Regions from separate parts of the Salinicola sp. CPA57 genome, predicted to be linked through region 2. Evidence: predicted binding sites of a transcription regulator. Region 2 holds the regulator's gene; each other region holds the start of a gene.
The links. The regulator LexA, encoded in region 2, represses DNA repair genes until DNA is damaged. The targets are predictions, from matches to a motif close to TACTGTNTANNTANACAGTA.
Positions count from the first base shown of each region.

Region 1 (4,629 bases), on a different contig from region 2:
TGTTGAAAAGACAGTGTTGAAAAAACAGTGTCGAGAAGACAGTGCCGAAAAGACGGAGACGTCGAAAACACTAGCCGTCGATCTCCCTATGGAAACCTGAAGAGACGAGACCGCCTGATGCCGTCACCCGAGGGCCAGTCATGAGCCGTTCACTGTTCGATGAATTGCGTGTGCACATGGATCGTCTGCGCCGCTCCGAGCAGAAGGTGGCGCGCTTCGTGCTGCGCAACCCGGAAGAAGTGATCCTGATGCGGATCACCGATCTGGCCAGCGAGGCACAGGTCAGCGAGCCGACGGTGGTGCGCTTCTGCCGCGCCATGGGCATGGCCGGTTTCCAGGAGTTCAAGCTCAAGCTGGCGCAGATGATGGCCAAGGGCAGCCAGTACGCCCAGTTCACCATGAACGATGGCGACAGCGTGGCCGAGTTCTCCCACGGCATCTTCGACGGCACCATCGAAACCCTCGAGCGAGTCCGCGATTGCCTCGACAACGAGGCGCTGGGCAAGGCGATCGCCGCACTGGCGGTGGCCAACCGGGTAGAGTTCTACGGATACGGAGCCTCGGGAATCGTGGCCGCCGACGCCCAGCACAAGTTCTTCCGTCTCCAGATCCACACTTCGGCCTATTCCGATCCGCACCTGCAGGCGATGTCCGCCGCGACGTTGAAAGCGGGTGACGTGGTGGTGGCGATCTCCCAGACCGGCCGTACCCGGGCGCTGATCGCCAGCGCCAAGACCGCGGTCAAGGCCGGCGCTACCGTGATCGGCCTGTGCCCCAGCGATTCGCCGCTGGCCCGCGAGGTGACTCTGCCATTGCCGGTCGACGTACAGGAGGACACCGAGGTCTACATTCCGATGACCTCGCGTATCGCTCATCTGTTGACCATCGACGTGCTGGCCGTCGGCGTGGCCAAGAATCGCGGCCCGCAGATCACCGATCAGCTCAAGGCGATCAAGCGCAGTCTGGGGTCGCTGAGAGTGTCCAACAACGTTTCCTGATTTTTCTGCTCCACCATCATTTTTCTGTCCCCACCGGCCATGCGAGCCAAGCCTCGACTTTGCTCGCATGGCCCGCTGTCGGGCGAGGATTTTGGCGCTTCCTGACACTGTATATATAGACAGTAAATGGTTTTCTAGGCGACACTGAGTCTTCCGATTCGTCACGTCTGGTCGTCACCATGTCGCTTCGTCACGATTATCATCATCACGGATTGCCGGTTTGGCGCCCCTGCACGTTGTCTTCCCGTACTTTGCCTGCCCGTACTTTGCCTTCCGGTACGTTGCCTTCCTGCACCAGGAAGCCGCGATGAACGGCTTGAAGGCTCTGCTCGACAGCCGCCAGGTCTGGCGCGCTCAGGCTGGCGTCGATAGCGATCGTGGCGAAGCGGTTGCCAGCGGACATGCCCAGCTCGATGCGATCCTGCCGGGCGGCGGCTGGCCGCCGGCCGCGATCAGTGAGCTGCTGTCGACGGGCGCCGGTAACGGGGAACTGGCCTTGCTGTGGCCGGTACTCTCGCGGATGACCCGCGAAGGCCGTCCGATAGTACTGGTGTCGCCACCGGGCGTGCCGTATCCGGCGGCGTGGCGGCAGGCGGGGGTAGCGCTCGAACAGTGCCATTGGCTGGACGTGCAGGGTCGCGAAGCGCTGTGGGCGACGGAGCAGTGCCTGCGCGCCGGCTGCTGTGCCGTCGTCGTTGCCTGGCTGCCGCAGGCCGATAGCCGTCTCATGCGCCGGCTGCAGGTGGCGGCGGCGAGCGGCGATACGCTGGCGTTCGTCCATCGGCCGCTGGCGAAAGTGCCCGAAGCCTCGCCGGCGCCGCTGCGAATACGACTGCACCGGCATGCCGAGCTGGAGATCCTCAAGTGTCGCGGTGGCTTTGCCCCTGCGCGGCGAATCGCCTTCGGCGCCGGAGCGTGACCCCATGCGCTGGGTCTGCCTGCTGTTTCCGCGCCTGGCCCTGGAGGGCGCGCTGCGCCGCCGGGCCAATCCCGAGGCACCCTTTGCGCTGATCGACGGGCCGGCACCGCGTCAATGCATTCGCGCTGCCAATCGTGCCGCCCGCGATCAGGGGGTCAAACCCGGCCAGGCGCGCGGTTTCGCCGAGGCGCTGTTTAACGCGCCGCTTTTTAAGGCGCCCGACGCCGCGCCGCTTTCCAAGGCGCCCAACGCCGCGCCAGATAGGGGGTCTCGATCCGGTTCGAGTCAGCGGCTCGAGACGGCGCCCTTCGACGCCGAGTCGGTGGAGCGCTGGCGGCGGCGTCTGGCGACCTGGGCCTACGGTTTCAGCGCTCAGGTCAGTCTTCACTATCCCCACGCGCTGGTGTTCGAGATCGCCAGCAGTCTCGACCTGCTGGGGCCGTGGCCGCGTCTGGAAGCGCGACTGCGGGCGGAACTCGCCGAGCTCGGTTTTTCCCACCGCCTGGTGATCGCGCCCAATCCGGCGGCGGCACGCGTGCTGGTCAATGCCCACGACGGCCTGGCGGTGGACGAGGGCGGGCTGGAGTCGGCGTTGGCGACGCTACGCCTCGAGCGTGCCGGGTTGGGGAGCATCGATGCCGATCGAGACATTGTGCAGACCCTGAAACGCAGCGGATTCCAGCGTCTGGGCGAGCTTTTCGCCCTGCCCCGCAGTGCGCTGGCCCGACGTTTCGGGGCCGGCCTGATGCGCCATCTGGGCGAACTGCGCGGGGAGTGGCCGCTGGCGCTCGACTACCACCGCCCGACGCCGCGGTTTTCGCGCACTTTCGAATTCGATCGACCGGTATATGCCATCACGGGCCTCACCTTTCCGCTCAAGCGCTTGTTGCAGGAGCTGAGCGTGTTTCTGATGGGCCAGGATGCGGGCGTCGAGCGGTTCCGGCTGATGTTCGAGCTGGAAGATGGCCCGGCCCAGCCCGTCGAGATCGGCCTGGTGTCGGCGCAGCGAGATCCCGACACCCTGCTCGAGCTGACCCGTTCGCAGCTGGAGCGCGTGCGTCTCGCCGGCCCGGTCATGCGCCTGACGCTTTTCGCGCCTCGATTGTCGGCCTATGCGCCGATCCGGCGGGAACTGCTGGAGGGGCCGGCACGTCAGGCCCAGGCCTGGGCAACGCTGCATCAGCGGCTGGTGGCGCGATTGGGCGAGCCGGTGCTCAAGCCGCTGGTGGAGTATCGCGAACACCGCCCGGAAATGGCGGTGCTCCATGGCGCTGGCCCGCGGGCGCGAGACGCCCGCGCCGGCGCGCCGCGCCCGGGCTGGCTGGCCAGCGTGCCCCAGCGCTGCGATGACGACGTGGTGCAGCTGCTGGCGGGCCCGGAGCGGATCGAAAGCGGCTGGTGGGACGGCGGCGACATCCGGCGCGACTACTATCTGGCCCAGTGGGCCGACGGTCGTCATGCCTGGGTCTGGTGCGAACCAGGGCGGCAGGGATGGTATCTGCACGGGTGGTTCGGATGAACGATGGATTTTTACAGCGGCCCGACGCTGCCGCCTCATCGCGGCCCGACGCTGCCGCCTCATCGCGGCCCGACGCTGTCGCCTCATCGCGGCCCGACGCTGCCGCTTCGGGCGCCCGTGAGTCGACAGGCGCGGGTTCGGGCGCCTTTAGAGAGCCCTACGCCGAGCTGCACTGTCTCTCCGCCTTCAGCTTCCAGCGCGGGGCTTCCACCGCGGAGGAGCTGTTCGAGCGCGCCGCCCGGCTCGGCTATCGGGCGCTGGCGATCACCGACGAGGCCACGCTGGCGGGGATCGTGCGTGGCTGGCAGGCTGCGCGGACGCATGGCATCGACCTGATCGTCGGCGCCGAGTTTCGCACCGAATGCGGCATCAAGCTGGTGCTGCTGGTGGAGAACCAGCGTGGCTACGAAGCGCTCTGCGGCTTGATCACCCGCGTACGCGGTCGCGCGCCCAAGGGCGAGTATCGGCTGCTCGAAGCCGACCTCGACGAGCTCGACGGCGGCGAGGGCCTGTTCGCGCTGTGGATCCCCGGCGCCGTGGCGGATTGCGAGATGGGTGATCATGAGGTGGGCGAGCGGCTGGCACGCGCCTTTCCCGATCGGCTGTGGTTGGCGGTGGAGCTCCACTACGGCTTCGAGAATGGCTGCGACAACGCCGCGCGCCTGGCCCAGCTGCAGGCTCTGGCCGACGCGCTGGGCATACCGGCGCTGGCGACGGGGGACGTTCACATGCACGCCCGCGGCCGGCGGGCGCTGCAGGATTGCCTCGCCGCGATTCGCCATCATCGAAGCGTGTTCGAGGCGGGTGACACCCTGTTCGCCAACGGCGAGCGCCATCTGCGCAGCCGCGACGCGCTGTCCGCGATCTATCCCGCCGAACTGATGGCCGCGAGCGCGGCGCTGGCGGCGCGCTGCGATTTCGATCTCGGCGCGCTCCGCTACACCTATCCCCACGAGGTGGTGCCGGCCGGCAAGACGCCGGCCGAGTGGCTGCGCGAGTTGACGCTCGAGGGCTGCGTTCGTCGCTGGCCGGCGGGTGTACCGGAGAAGGCTTCCCGGCAGATCGACTACGAACTCGCGCTGGTCGAGGAACTTGGCTACGAGCACTACTTTCTGACCGTTCACGATATCGTGGCGTTCGCGCGCCGCCGGCAGATCCTGTGCCAGGGGCGCGGTTCGGCGGCCAACTCGGCG
Region 1 covers NZ_PZJR01000004.1:29,083-33,711, forward strand. The annotation lists gene hexR (transcriptional regulator HexR) at 141-998, shown strand; gene imuA (translesion DNA synthesis-associated protein ImuA) at 1,219-1,917, shown strand; gene DOM36_RS06150 (DNA polymerase Y family protein) at 1,871-3,436, shown strand; gene DOM36_RS06155 (error-prone DNA polymerase) at 3,433-4,629, shown strand, end outside.
Region 1: the regulator LexA is predicted to act here: its motif matches at 1,104-1,123, upstream of imuA (translesion DNA synthesis-associated protein ImuA).

Region 2 (4,629 bases):
GAGGTCGTCGAACAACCCCAACTGGTGATGATCCGGTTCCGGCATCAGGCGAACACCCACGCCGAGCAATCTGACGGGACGTTCTCCCCGATGCCAGGCGCTCTCCAGCAGTTCGTGAAAGCGCGCGTGAATGATGCCGGTGGCTCCCGTCTCCTGGGTAGTGCTGGCGAAGTCGTTGAACCGGACTTTGACGAACTGTTTGGCGATGGCTGGATCTCCGTGCCGCGCCAGGCGATCGTGGAGTTTCTCGATCAACGGCGCCAACGCCTGATGGCAGCCGGCAAGGTGGGGGAGGTCATGGTCGTAGGTGGTTTCGACACTGACCGATTTTCGCTCGCGGGAGACGTTGACCGGCCGATCATCGATGCCGTGGGCGAGTTCGTGAAGTCTTCGGCCGAACTTGCCGAACTGATCCAGCAGCCGGTCCAGTGGCTGAATGCGCAGGTCGCGGCAACTGGCGATCCCCAGGGCGTCGAGTTTGGCCGCCGTTGCGGGGCCGACACCGTGAAGCTTTTTCACCGGCAGATCGGTGATGAATGACTCCGTCCGTTCCGGCGGAATCACGAACAGACCGTCAGGCTTGTCCCAGTCACTGGCGATCTTGGCGAGAAACTTGTTGGGCGCGGCACCTACGGAAATGACGATTCCCGTTCTCGCGAGCGCTTCCTCCTTGAGCCATCGGGCCATCCAGGTGGCGCTGCCCTGGAACCGAGACACTTGCGTGACGTCGAGATAGGCTTCGTCGAGAGACAGCGGTTCGACCAGTGGCGTCAGCTCGTGGAAGATGGTCTGGATCTGTCGCGAGACCTCTCGATACTTGTCGAAGTCGGGTGAAATCACCTTCAGCTGGGGACACAAGCGCAAGGCGCGCGCCGTGGGCATCGCCGAGTGTACGCCGAACTTGCGGGCCGGGTAGTTGCAGGTGGCGATCACACCGCGGCGATCGGCGCTTCCCCCGATCGCCAGCGGCACACCCTGCAGAGAAGGGTCGTCGCGCATCTCCACGGCCGCGTAGAAGCAGTCGCAGTCGGCGTGCAGGATCTTGCGCACGGGGTCGGACACTGACGACTCAGTGGAGGCCCGAGCCATTGCCACCGCGAATGACGCCGACTCCCAATCCTTCGATTTCCAGATGCTGAAGTTCGAGATCGACCACGATCGGCTCGAAATCGGCGTTTTCGGCGATCAACGTGACGCGGCTGCCCTCGCGCTGAAAACGCTTGACGGTGACATCGTCATCCAGTCGTGCCACGACGATCTGCCCATTGCGTATTTGCTGGGTCCGATGCACGGCGAGCAGGTCGCCATCGAAGATGCCGGCATCCTTCATCGAGAGCCCGCGTACGCGCAGGAGATAATCGGCGCTGGGGGAGAAGTAGTCGGCCGGCAGCGGGCAGTAGCGGTCGATATGTTCGGTCGCGAGAATCGGGCTGCCGGCAGCGACGCTACCGATGATCGGCAAACCGGACGACTGAGGCTCGGCGGGCTCGGATTCGTTGCCACTGGCCGGCAGGCGAATCCCGCGAGACGTTCCGGGGATCATGCGGATGACGCCTTTCCGGTCCAGCGCTCGCAGGTGTTCCTCGGCAGCGTTGGGGGAGCGAAAGCCCAGCGCTCGGGCGATCTCGGCTCGCGTTGGCGGGTAGCCGAACTCGGCCATCGTCTTGACGATGAAGTCATAGACAGTCTGCTGCCGTGCGGTGAGCGGTCTCGCCATTGGGTCTCTCCCGGGCCTGTGTCATCGATCTGATTGGTGCGAGCCTGCTTGAATCGCCAGGCGCTTTCTGACCGTCTGCCAGGTTCATGCGGGCCCGGCAAATGGTCAGGCGTGTTCATGCATACAGGCTGGAATTGTATCCAGTCATTGTCGGCGAGGGAAGTGCCTTTCGGCTCGAGTTGGCGGGGTGGTGACCCCGACCCGACGAATTGGCGGATTGTGCCTCTCGTCACGGAATGATTAGAATCATAATCGTTCTAAGTTGTTGTTCTCTGGCGCGAGGTAAGACATGGCCCATTCCGACACCGTTACTCGTATTCTCGATACGGCGGAGGTCCTTTTTGCCGAAAAGGGTTTCGCTGAAACCTCGCTGCGCAACATCACGACGCGAGCCAAGGTCAATCTGGCTGCCGTGAATTATCATTTCGGTTCCAAGAAATCGCTGATCCAGGCGGTGTTCGCCCGCTATCTCGATCCGTTCTCGCAGCGCTTGAACGCGGCACTCGATGGGCTGGAGTCGCGCTACCAGGGCAAACAGGTGCCTCTCGAGGTGCTGCTGGAGCAGCTGGCCGTCAGCGTTCTGGAGGTGCCGGGCGAACGCAACAGCCTCAAGGTTTTCATGAAATTGCTGGGCCTGGCATATGCCCAGGCGCAGGGTCATCTCCGGCGCTATATCCAGGAGCACTACGGCGAAACGTTTCGCCGGTTCGTGGCGTGGCTGCGCCTGGCAACGCCGGATCTTCCGGATGCCGAGCGTTTCTGGCGTCTGCATTTCATGCTGGGCACGGTGGTCTTCACGCTTTCGGGCCTGGACGCGTTGCGAGATATCGCCGATAGCGAGTACCAGGAGCACATGTCGGTTCGGGAGCTGATCCGGCATCTGCGGCCCGTCGTGGTAGCCGGCATGCAGGCGCCGCTGCCGGCATCGCTGGAGGGGATCGACGCGGCCGTGGAGTGAGTCGGTCCCTCTGGCGGCCGGCTGGCTCTGTCATGCAGCAGCGGTGTCGTCTAGAATCGGGCGCTCAATGGTCTCAGGTGTTTGCTATGACTCAACCTCTCGGTCCGGTCATGCTGGATGTGGAAGGGACTCATCTGCGTGATGAGGAGCGGCAGTTGATTGCTCGCGCGGAGGTCGGCGGCGTGCTGCTGTTTGCCAGAAATACGCCGGACGTTGCCACCACCCGGACGCTGATCGGGCAGATTCGTGAATGCCGCCCCGACATTCTGGTGGCGATCGACCAGGAAGGTGGCCGGGTACAGCGTTTGAAGGAGGGGGTGACGCAGATTCCCTCCATGGCAACGCTGGGTCGGCAATTCGCCGAGTCTCCCGAAGCGGCATTGACGCTGACCCAGGACACGGGCTGGCTCCTGGGCATGGAGATGGCGGCCTGTGGCTTCGATGTGACCTTTGCGCCGGTTCTGGATCTCGACGATGACCGCTCTCCGGCCATCGGTTCGCGGAGTTTTTCTCCGGATCCGGAGGTGGTCACGGCATTGGCTGGTGCGTTCATCGAAGGGCTTCACGAAGCGGGTATGGTCGCGATCGGCAAGCATTTCCCCGGGCACGGCGGGGCTCGCCAGGACTCCCACTTCAAGGTGGCGGAAGACCCCCGCTCGCTGGCGGAGCTGCGCGAGCACGATCTGGTTCCTTTCGCCAGGTTGGCCGGCAAGCTGGATGGCATCATGCCGGCGCATGTCATCTATTCCGCCTTCGACGACCGCCCGGCCGGCTTCTCGCCCAGTTGGCTCGGCATGTTGCGCGAAGAGCTGGGATTCAAGGGCGCAATCTTTTCGGATGACCTGACCATGGCCGCGGCACATGCTGCCGGGTCGCCCAGCGAGCGGGCCGAGGCCGCCTGGAATGCGGGATGTGACATGGCCGTGATCTGCAATGCCCCCGAGGCTGCCCGAGAGGTCGTCGCGGCCTCTGAAGGCCGTCAGGCGCCGCGGATCGCCAAGTTGCGTTACGCGCGGGCGCGTCCCAGTCTGGAATCGTTGGGCGCCATCGCCCGGTGGCGACGCACCCACGTTCGTCTCGAGGCGCTCAGCCAATCCGAGTGATGGATACCGGGCGCCGTTTCCTGTCTATTCCGGTGGCGGCAGATCGATGAATCTGCCGCCGCTCTTTTCATGGTGAATCGTAAACGATGACTCAAGTCTCACCGATCGATGCGCTGAGCTCGATGCAGGATGTCATGGACAACGCCGATTGCCTGATCGATCAGACCCAGGTCGAGCAAGCCCTGGATCGCATGGCTGCCGATATCACGCGCGACTTGGATGACAAACTGCCGGTCTTCTACTGCGTCATGAATGGCGGTCTGATTACTACGGGCCATCTGCTGACGCGGCTCGGATTTCCGCTGGAGGTCGATTATCTTCACGCCACTCGCTATCGCGGCGGCATTCGCGGTGGCGAGCTGTTCTGGCGCGTGTCGCCGGAAGTGCCCATGGCGGGCCGTCATGTGGTGATCGTCGACGACATCCTGGATGAAGGGGCGACGCTGGCGGCGATCCTCGAGTATTGCCGCCAGGCCGGCGCGGCAAGCATTTCCACCGCAGTGCTGGTCGACAAGCGCCACGATCGCAAATCTTCTCCCGACCTCAAAGCGGACTACTGTGGTCTGGAAGTCGTTGACCGTTACGTGTTCGGCTTCGGCATGGACTACAAGGGATATTGGCGCAACGCGCCGGGCATCTTTGCGCCCAAGGGGCTGTGACCAGGGGCTTGTGACCAAGGGGCTTTGATTAAGGGGCTTGTGACCAAGAGGCTTGTGGCCATGCGTCTCGCCCCTTGCCTGGGCTATCCCGGTCGAGCCGCCTGCCACGCTTTCGGCCCGCTCAACGCGGGCTGAATCGTCTCTGAAGACCGGTCTCGTTCATCATTCGCGTCGAAATCTCCTCGATCGAAA
Region 2 covers NZ_PZJR01000003.1:643,519-648,147, reverse strand. The annotation lists gene dinB (DNA polymerase IV) at 1-1,050, opposite strand, end outside; gene lexA (transcriptional repressor LexA) at 1,070-1,717, opposite strand; gene DOM36_RS05205 (TetR/AcrR family transcriptional regulator) at 2,007-2,675, shown strand; gene nagZ (beta-N-acetylhexosaminidase) at 2,762-3,778, shown strand; gene DOM36_RS05195 (hypoxanthine-guanine phosphoribosyltransferase) at 3,865-4,437, shown strand; gene DOM36_RS05190 (pyruvate, water dikinase regulatory protein) at 4,559-4,629, opposite strand, start outside.

Region 3 (4,629 bases), on a different contig from region 2:
CTACAGTACCTACCCGCGCTTCGCTCACCGCATCGGTGAGCTTCGCGTCGACGACCCGCCGGCCCCTCGCTACAACGTGGCGCCGGGGACTTGGATCTCCTCGATTCGTCGGCAGGCGGACGACCCGCAGCTGACGTTCGATAGCGTGTGGTGGGGCTACAAGCCGAAGTGGGCGGGGGAGACAGCGCCGCAGCCGATCAACGCCCGCGTCGAGACGGTAGCCACCTCGAAGTTCTATCAGGCGGCGTTCCAGCGGTACCGGTGCCTGATCCCGGCGGACGGCTGGTTCGAGTGGCTACCCGGGCCAAGCCCCAAGCAGCCGCATTTTTTGTGCCGGGAGGATCGGGAGCCGTTCTTCTTCGCCGCTATCTGGACCGAGCGCGCCGATGGCAAGCCGGGCGTCGCGATTATCACCGAACCTGCCCGCGGCTCCGCGGCAGATGTTCATGACCGCATGCCGTTGATACTCACCGACGGGAGCCTCGAGCCCTGGCTCGATCCGGATCTCACCGACCGCGAGACCATCCGCCGGTTCGTGCGCCACGTGCCGGCCGAGGCGTTCACGCATTGGGCCGTCTCGACCCGCATGAACAAGCCGGGCGAGGGTGAACATTCACTGATTCATATCGCTGATGGCGTATAATAAATTTTTCACCGATTACTCATGCTAGGGCGTCCAGTTCTTTTATTTTCTGCTCTATATCATGCTCTTTACTGTCGAACCTGAAGTTATCATTTTGGTAGGTGGTGATATAGAGATGTCTTTTTGTAGGGGGCGCTAATCCTTCCATCGCACCTTTTTTGAAATGCCCCCACAAAGTCGTTGGGTTTTTTTCCACTTCGAAGTTAGATGCAATTCTTCCAATAAAAGTTTTCGCTTCGTCAGGGACTTCTTCAGAAATTCCGTAATTTTTTATATTTGACACTTTTATTCTTGTTTCGCCAATTTGGAAAAATTTTTCACTCATGACAGATATCTCAGTTTGGTTTGTATTGAGAGTTATCGGCCAGAGTGACGCATACCTTTAGACGTGTTATAGCTCCTTTAGCCTTGGTATCTCCTCCCACCTCGTCGTATACCTCGGGGACCGATTCGCACAACGCAGATGCCAGGCGGCGCCAGCGCTGGGTGTGCCGATCCTGACGGTGCCGCGCCCCATCTTCTGGTTCAGCTCGTCCATCACGCCCATCAGCTTTTCGCTGCGTTCCCGATCGAAATCGCTTTGTGGCGCGTTGAGCAGTGATAGCTGCTCCGTCGCGCGATCGCAGATTTCCATCAGCATCACGCCGCCTTTCATGTAGCGCTTGTTCGGCGCGTGCAGGCATTCGAGTACTTGAATGGCGGCGCCGACGATGGTGCGGCCATCGTCGGTGGGGTTATCCAGTTCGATGATCATGCTGGGGTTGTGCTGGGCGAGATCCTGCCGGTGGGGGTTGGTGCGCAGGAAAACGAGCACGGCGCGGCAGAGCGAGCCTTGTTTGCGCAGCTTTTCGGCGCTGCGCTGGGCGTGCTGCCGGATCGCCTCGCGTATCTCGCCCTTGTCGTTGGTGAGTCGGCCAAAGCTGCGGCTGGTCATGATCCGCTCGCGGGCGAAGTCCATCCCCATCATCTCGATGGCGTCGACTTCCTGCAGCTCGAGCACGGTGCGTTCGAGGGTGACGGAGAAACGCCGACGGATATCTTTGGCGTTCTGGTTGCGCAGATCCCAGGCGGTGATGATGCCCAGGTTGCCGAGCTTTTCGGCGAGACGGCGGCCGACGCCCCAGATGTCGCCCAGTTCGCAGCGCTGCAGCAGGCCTTGGGTCTGGGGGCTATCGGGGTAGAGCACGCAGACACCGCCGAAGCCTGCGATCTTCTTCGAGGCGCGGTTGGCGACTTTCGCCAGCGTGCGGGTGGGGGCGACGCCGATCGACACGGGAATGCCGGTGTATTGCTTCACCTGGCGCCGGAGTTCGCGGGCGTGGTCTTCGAGCTGGCCGGGGGCGAAGCCTGAGAAGTCGACCCAGCACTCGTCGATCGAATACGGGTCGATGCCGGCGCTGAATTCCTCGAGCACCGCTTGTACGCGGCTACTAATATCGCCGTAGAGCTCGTAGTTGCTCGAGAACAGGGTGATCTCACCGCGGGCGACCTGTTCCTTCAGGTAGTGGGCCGGTGTGCCCATCTTGACGCCGAGCGCCTTCAGCTCGTTGCTGAGCGCGATAACACAGCCGTCGTTGTTGCTCATGACGCCGACGGGCTTGCCGTTCAGGTGGGGCTGGAACAGCCGTTCACAGCTGACGTAGAACGAGTTGCAGTCGACGATGGCGATCATACCGGGAACTCGATGTGGTTGGAGCGCACGACGCCCCAGATCTGCGACTCGACGCCGTTCAGGGGGATTGGCGGGTAGCGGTTGCCGCCGGAGCAGAGCAGTTGCCATTGGCCTCGCTCGATCCATTTTTTGACCATGAATTCGCCTTCCACCAACGCCAGCACGATGTGACCGGCGCGGGCGGTCACCGAGCGATCGACGATCAGGTAGTCGCCTTCCTGGATGCGGTATTCCTCCATTGAGTCGCCCACGGCCTGGAACAGGAACGTCGCGGCCTTGTGCTTGATGTAGCGCTCATTGAGATCGAACGACCGGCCGGCGTAGTCCTCCGCCGGGCTGGCGAACCCGGCGATGCCGCAGCGGGCGAGCACGTCGGGGCAGGGAATCTCAAGGCGGGGTGAATCCGGCCGCAGGGTGCCGAGCAGTTTGACGTTGGACATAGCGCATTCGCCTTCCTTTGAAATGCTGTATGGGTATACAGTATTTATTGAAAAGCGAGCGCCGGGCAAATGATTCTTTGGTAGCCCGGTGGACGAAAACGGAACGAGGCCGGCCACGGCGCGGCTCGGGCCGATAATGAAAATTTTGCATACGTGGGGACGTCATGCAGGTGCAATATCTGGGACCGCTGATGATGGGGCTGGGGCATCCGGCGTTGATGGGCTATGACCTGGGGAGCTTCCCGCCGAGCTGTTTCGCGGTTGAGCTGAAAGCGGGCGCCGGCTTCGACGGCCCGCTGATCGAGGGTGATGTGCTGATCGCGGACGAGGACCGGATGATCGGCAACGAGGATCTGACGATCGCGAGAGTGGAGGGGGAGCATCTGCTGGCGCGAGCCTGGCGCATCGGCGGCCGCGTGCGGCTGATACCGCTACACGGCCGTGAGTCGTTATTCGTGCGAGAGGAGATGCTGCTGGGCGTGGTGGTCGGTCAGGCGCGAAGGTATGTGGCTAAGACCAGCAACCAGCTTCAGAAAATTAAATTGGAATGCCATGGGGGTAGTTTTTATTGTTTTTATAAACTATCACATGCCCTGGGAAAGTTGTTATTTGCCATGTTGTGCTTAACGATTGTTTTAGAATAATTAGGCAGTCTTTGATGCTGTAGATGCTAGCGTTCAACTTTGTTTTTGCTTGCTTTAAATCCGGGTGAGGAGTTTTTTTGCCTTTTTCTTTTTCGTATCTAATTAGATACGAGGTGTTGCTGGCCAAGTGCTTTAGAAGATCTTCGGCGCTTGTGATTTTTACGCCGGAGAAGTCTATCCGCTTATTCAGGTCGATGGGGAATTGCATGTCAAAATGGTCATCCTTCAACGCTGTTGTATCCCGCTCTTTGCCGGGATCATTGGACCCAAATCCCTTATTTTGCCATGTCGTTTCACTAGGCTTTTTATAATGGGATATAAGCAGTCTCTCCAAATCTACGGCAGTAAAAACATAAACTCGAATAGCTTTGAATTGAACATCCTTAATGGCTAGATTTTCTCGATCCGTAATTTTTTTAGCATGCCTTTGCAAACGTGACTTTAACCCTTTGCTCGAAGAGGTTTTACCAATGTATACCAGATTGCCTTTGTGAAAAATCTGATAGACGCCCTGCGCTTCTTGGGCCGTGGAGGCATTTTTTAGAGTCAGGGGGCCACTCGGCATTTCGTCGAAGTTAGTGACTAGTTCTTCAAGGAGGTGTTTTGGCAAATCAAACTCTAGCTCTCTTACGCAGTCCATCTCAATGCTCCACAACCGTGAATTGGGCTAGTGTGACATAGCGTGATGCTAATCGAAGCGCGGAGATGGCGGTGGGACGCATGGCTATATGGAGGATCGTTTGGCGGATACATTGACTCGTAGCCAACGGAGCGAGCGCATGTCCCGTGTGCGGGGCAAGGACACCAAGCCGGAGATGCAGCTACGGCGAATGGTGCACGCCATGGGGTTTCGGTATCGGTTGCATGCCAAGCACTTGCCCGGCAAGCCGGATTTGGTCTTCCCCTCGCGACGGGCCGTGGTGTTCATGCATGGTTGTTTCTGGCATCGTCACGAGGGCTGCAAGCTGGCCCGACTACCCAAGAGCCGGGTATCCTTCTGGAGCGAGAAATTAGAGGCGAACCGGCAGCGCGATCGGCGCAACCAGCTTCGCCTCCAGGAGATGGGTTGGCGAGTGTTGATCGTTTGGGAATGCCAGCTATCCACCCCGGAAGACACGGCGCGGCGCGTGCGTGATTTCCTCAACGAAGCGGAAGTAGATCATGATGAAATCGGTTGAGCTCTTCGCGGGCGCCGGAGGCCTGGCAATGGGGGTATCCCTGGCGGGCTTC
Region 3 covers NZ_PZJR01000005.1:161,798-166,426, reverse strand. The annotation lists gene DOM36_RS07285 (SOS response-associated peptidase) at 1-643, shown strand, start outside; gene DOM36_RS20030 (hypothetical protein) at 663-968, opposite strand; gene DOM36_RS07280 (Y-family DNA polymerase) at 1,035-2,315, opposite strand; gene umuD (translesion error-prone DNA polymerase V autoproteolytic subunit) at 2,312-2,755, opposite strand; gene DOM36_RS20025 (hypothetical protein) at 2,920-3,399, shown strand; gene DOM36_RS07270 (GIY-YIG nuclease family protein) at 3,293-4,039, opposite strand; gene DOM36_RS07265 (very short patch repair endonuclease) at 4,128-4,577, shown strand; gene DOM36_RS07260 (DNA cytosine methyltransferase) at 4,561-4,629, shown strand, end outside.
Region 3: the regulator LexA is predicted to act here: its motif matches at 2,779-2,798, upstream of umuD (translesion error-prone DNA polymerase V autoproteolytic subunit).

Region 4 (4,629 bases), on a different contig from region 2:
CCCATCAGGACCCGGAGGATCGCTCCACTGGCGAGCGCCTGCAGCGCCGGGCGCGCACCTTTGGGCGAATCGACGCGGACTACGCTTTCTCGGAGTGGGGCGTGGGCGCAACCCTGCGTAGCGCCGCTGATCGCCGGGATGTGGACGTTGTCAGCTTCGGCGACACCACCACGGCCGGCTACGGAGTCGTCGACCTGCGCAGCGCCTGGCAGGTCACTCCGGAAATTCAGCTATCGGCCAAGCTGGAAAACGCCTTCGACAGGGACTATCAACTGGTCGACGGCTACAACACCCAGGATCGTTATCTGGAAGGTGGCGTGAAACTCAGCTTCTGACTCGGCCGCTCGCAGGCCCCGGCTCGATAGGGACCCGAAAGACGCCTCGTCACTCCATGGGTGGCGAGGCGTCGTCGGTTAGAGAGCGAAATGTCGACAAGTCACAAAAACCGTTCAACCGGAGGGCGCCACAACGCTGTATCGGCGACGCATCCGAGCGCAAACCTTCGAGAGCCACGCGAGTTGATCAGGGCCACAACCGAAAGCCCCGGACGTGAACGAGCCCCCGTCATCCGCCCGAAACCCTCCACCCGAAACCATCCGCCCGAAACATGGGTCACGGACAGTTTTCCTATCGAGCAGCCAACCAATCGTCGAAGGCTTCGGCGGTCATCGGCCTGCCCATCCAGTAACCCTGCGCTTCGTCGCAGCCCAGTGCTTGCAGTATCCGATAGCTTTCCTGGGTCTCCACGCCTTCGGCGACCACATGATAGCCCAGCTCCTGGGCCATGGAGATCATCGCTTTGATCAACGTCTGGCTGCGGGCTTGCTGATCTATCTGGGCGACGAAAGAGCGGTCGATCTTTACCACATCGGCCGGCACCTCCTGCAAATAAGCCAGGCTGCTATAGCCGGTACCGAAGTCATCGATAGCGAGTCTGATACCAGCGTTGACCAGCACATCGAGTGCTTCGCGAGCGGTCCGGGTGTTGCTGATCAGAGCACTCTCCGTCAGTTCAAGTTCGAGGGCACCCACCGGTAAAGCCTGCTCGGCCAGATACCTCTCGAGTCGAGCACTGAAATCCGGCTCACCGAGGTTGGCAGCGGAAATATTGACCGACATCTGCAACACTCGGCCGCGCCGGTGCCAGACGGCGGCCTGACGGATAGCGTGGCGCAGCACCCAGTCAGTCAGCGGCCGCACCATGGCCGTGTGCTCGATCAAAGAAATAAACTCGTCAGGGGAGATCGAACCCAGCGTCGGATGTTGCCAGCGAATGAGCGCTTCCGCGCCCACACAGCGGCCGGTGGCCAAGGACACTCGCGGTTGATAGACAAGCTGTAGCTGTCCGACGTCCTCGAGGGCATGACGAAAACCGTTGATCAGCTCAAAACGCCGAAAATGCTGCTCGTCTAAAGACGAAGAGAAGAGGCTGACCCCGATTTCGCTGTCACGGGCCGCCTGGCAAGCACTGTGCGAGGTTCGAAGGATATCGGCAGGCACGTTTTCGCCCAAGCGGAAAGGCGCTACCCCCACCATCGGACACAGTACGAAAAGCACGGCATCCCCAAGCGGCATGCTCGACAACACTTGCCTGAGGCGTAGGGCCATAGCCAGCGCTTCACTCTCCTCCAGACAGCGCTCGGCGCTTTCCAGAATGTAGGCATACTGGCAGGGCCCTACCTGATAGAGAACGTTGCCGACACCCAGTTCCAGCTGGAGGCGCATCGCCGCCTCGCGCGCCACATCGTCGAGACAAGCCGGCCCCAGGACACGCTGCAACGAGTGCATTTCGGCGATGTCGATCAGCTCGATATAGAGCGCAAAACAGCTTACGCCGGCCCTATCTCGGGCCCGGTCTTCCAGATCCTCGATGAACTTGCTGCTGTTGGATAGCCCGGTGAGCGGGTCGAGCCTGCCAAAGGCATGCTGCAGTTCGATTTGGGCCATGACCATCGCCGCCAAATCCTTCAGCATGCTTATCTCATGTTCTGTAACGCTCCGCGGCTCGTTGCCCAGAACGCACATCGCCCCCAGGAGATAGCCGTCGTATGTTTGCAACGGCGCCCCGGCATAAAAGCGGATGCCCGATTGCGCCAGAGGACTATCGCGGTAGTGCGGCGATTCGAGCAGATCGGGGATCACCACCACCCGAGACAAATCGGCAACTTCCCCGCAGCACGCCTTGGAACGCGGTATCTCCCAATGATCGATCCCCACTCGCGACTTGAACCATTGACGATTCTCGTCAGTGAGCGAAACGGCGGCGATAGGCAGGTTGAAAAGCTCACTGGCGATACGCGTGATGCGATCGAAACTCTCGCTGGGAGGCGTATCGAGCAGATTGAGCTGTCGCAGCTTCGATAATCGCTTGCGCTCGTGCTCTTCGACAGACGAGATATGGGAACCATTGATCATCCTGCAGCTTCCTCTGTGTCTCCCGCACGCTTTCGGCGCCTAGCCAGAAAGCTCTGAACGGCTATCGGCAATCTGGCCCCTGATCTTCAGCGATCCTCATCACGAGATTCGACAATATTTTCGAAGGTCCGATGAACGTCGTTGCCGGTCGTGGTCTTGACCCGGATAGGGTGTGACCCGATTCGCGACTTGTCGAACTGGCAAGGCTGGCCCAAGATACTGTATATATAGCCAGTCATCATGCCCAACCACAGGAGTCGCTGGAATGACGTCTCCCTATCGATTTACCGGCCCGCTGAAAGGCCGCGGCGCGACCTACAATCCCGACAACCGTTTCCAGCCGACGCATGGCACCGTGGAAGACGACGGCTGGTGGCAGCAAGAACTGCCGGCGCGTATCGCCACCCAGGTCCAGCTCGAAGCACCCCGCTCCGCGCTTTCCTGGAATCAATCGCCGGATCTGGGCTTCGATCGTTCGCTCAACCCCTATCGCGGCTGCGAGCACGGCTGTATCTACTGCTATGCCCGCCCCAGCCACGCCTACTGGGATCTCTCTCCCGGGATCGATTTCGAGACGCGCCTGATCGCCAAGACCGGCATGGCGGATCGATTGCGCGAGGAGCTGTGCAAACCCGGCTACGTCTGCCGGCCGATCAACCTCTCCGGCAATACCGACTGCTACCAGCCGATCGAGGCGCAGCACGGTACGACGCGCTCGCTGCTGGAACTGCTGCTGGAGTGCCGCCACCCGGTCACGCTGGTGACCAAGAGCGCGTTGATCCTGCGCGACCGGGAACTGCTCGCCGAAATGGCCCGCGAGCGGCTGGTCCGTGTCTTCGTCAGCCTGACCTCCCTCGACAACGAACTGAAGCGCACCCTGGAACCGCGTACCGCTTCGCCGGCGGCGCGCCTCAAGGTCATCCGGGATCTGCATGAAGCCGGGGTCCCGGTGGGCGTGCTGGTGGCGCCGGTGATCCCCGCCATCAACGACAGCGAGATCGAGACGCTGCTGGCGCGGGCGGCTGAGGCCGGGGCCCGAACCGCCAGCTGGACGCTGTTGCGACTGCCACGCGAGGTGTCGCCGCTGTTCGAAGCCTGGCTCGAGGAGCACTATCCGGAGCGCGCGGGCAAGGTCATGAGCCTGCTCCGCCAGTCCCGCGGCGGGCAGAACAACGACAGCCGTTTCGGCCACCGGATGCGTGGCGAGGGGCTGTTCGTGGACATGATTGACCAGCGTTTTCGCCGTGCCGCCGCTCGTCTGCAGATGGGCCAACGGGCGGAGATGGGTCTCGATACCACGCGCTTTCGCGCGCCTCACGCGCAGCAGGATCTGTTTGGCTGATTTTCGACAATCGGCAGGCACCCTTTGACCCTGCCCTGAGCAGGAACGTCGTTTTCCTGCTTGTCGCTTAAGATTTCTTTAAGCCTGGAACACGACCATGAACGGATCGCCCTCGCGCTTATCGTCCACGATTGCCCTGGCCTGACCGACGCGGTTGGGCCCGCGGCCCTTCGTCAAACCGATCCGTGATCTCTCAGGTTGCCCGTTCACATGGCCAGGATATCGTCACCAATGCGTTCAAGCCTCCATTCTCCCTTGATTTCGATTCTGATACCGGCCAAGGATGAAGTCGGCAATCTCCCCTGCCTGCTCGATGAAATCAGCCTGGCGCTTGCCGATGTCGAGCATGAAGTCATCGTCGTCGACGATGCCTCGACGGATGGCAGCTGGGAGCTGTTGACCCGGCGCGCGGCGCAGGATTCTCGCCTGCGCCCGATGCGTCACGCTTGCAGTGCCGGACAAAGCACCTCTGTCTGGCAGGCCGCGTGGGCGGCCCGCGGAACCTGGCTCGGCACGCTGGATGGCGACGGCCAGAACGATCCGGCGGACCTGCCGGCGCTACTCGCGCGCGCGCGACAGGGAGATGTCACGCTGGTGGCGGGTCATCGGGTTCAGCGCAACGACGATTGGCTAAAACGGGTGTCGTCGAAGATCGCCAATCGCGTCCGCGCGGCGTTGCTCAACGACGCCACGCCGGACACCGGATGCGGTCTCAAGCTGATCCGCCGCGACGCCTTTGTCTCGCTGCCCTACTTCGATCATATGCACCGGTTTCTCCCCGCCCTGGTTCGCGCTCAGGGGGGCGAGTGCGTTTCCGTTCCAGTCAATCACCGCCCGCGCGGCAGCGGTCGGTCGCATTACGGTCTCAACAA
Region 4 covers NZ_PZJR01000009.1:341,666-346,294, reverse strand. The annotation lists gene DOM36_RS11465 (TonB-dependent receptor) at 1-335, shown strand, start outside; gene DOM36_RS11460 (GGDEF and EAL domain-containing protein) at 628-2,415, opposite strand; gene DOM36_RS11455 (PA0069 family radical SAM protein) at 2,681-3,757, shown strand; gene DOM36_RS11450 (glycosyltransferase family 2 protein) at 3,989-4,629, shown strand, end outside.
Region 4: the regulator LexA is predicted to act here: its motif matches at 2,633-2,652, upstream of DOM36_RS11455 (PA0069 family radical SAM protein).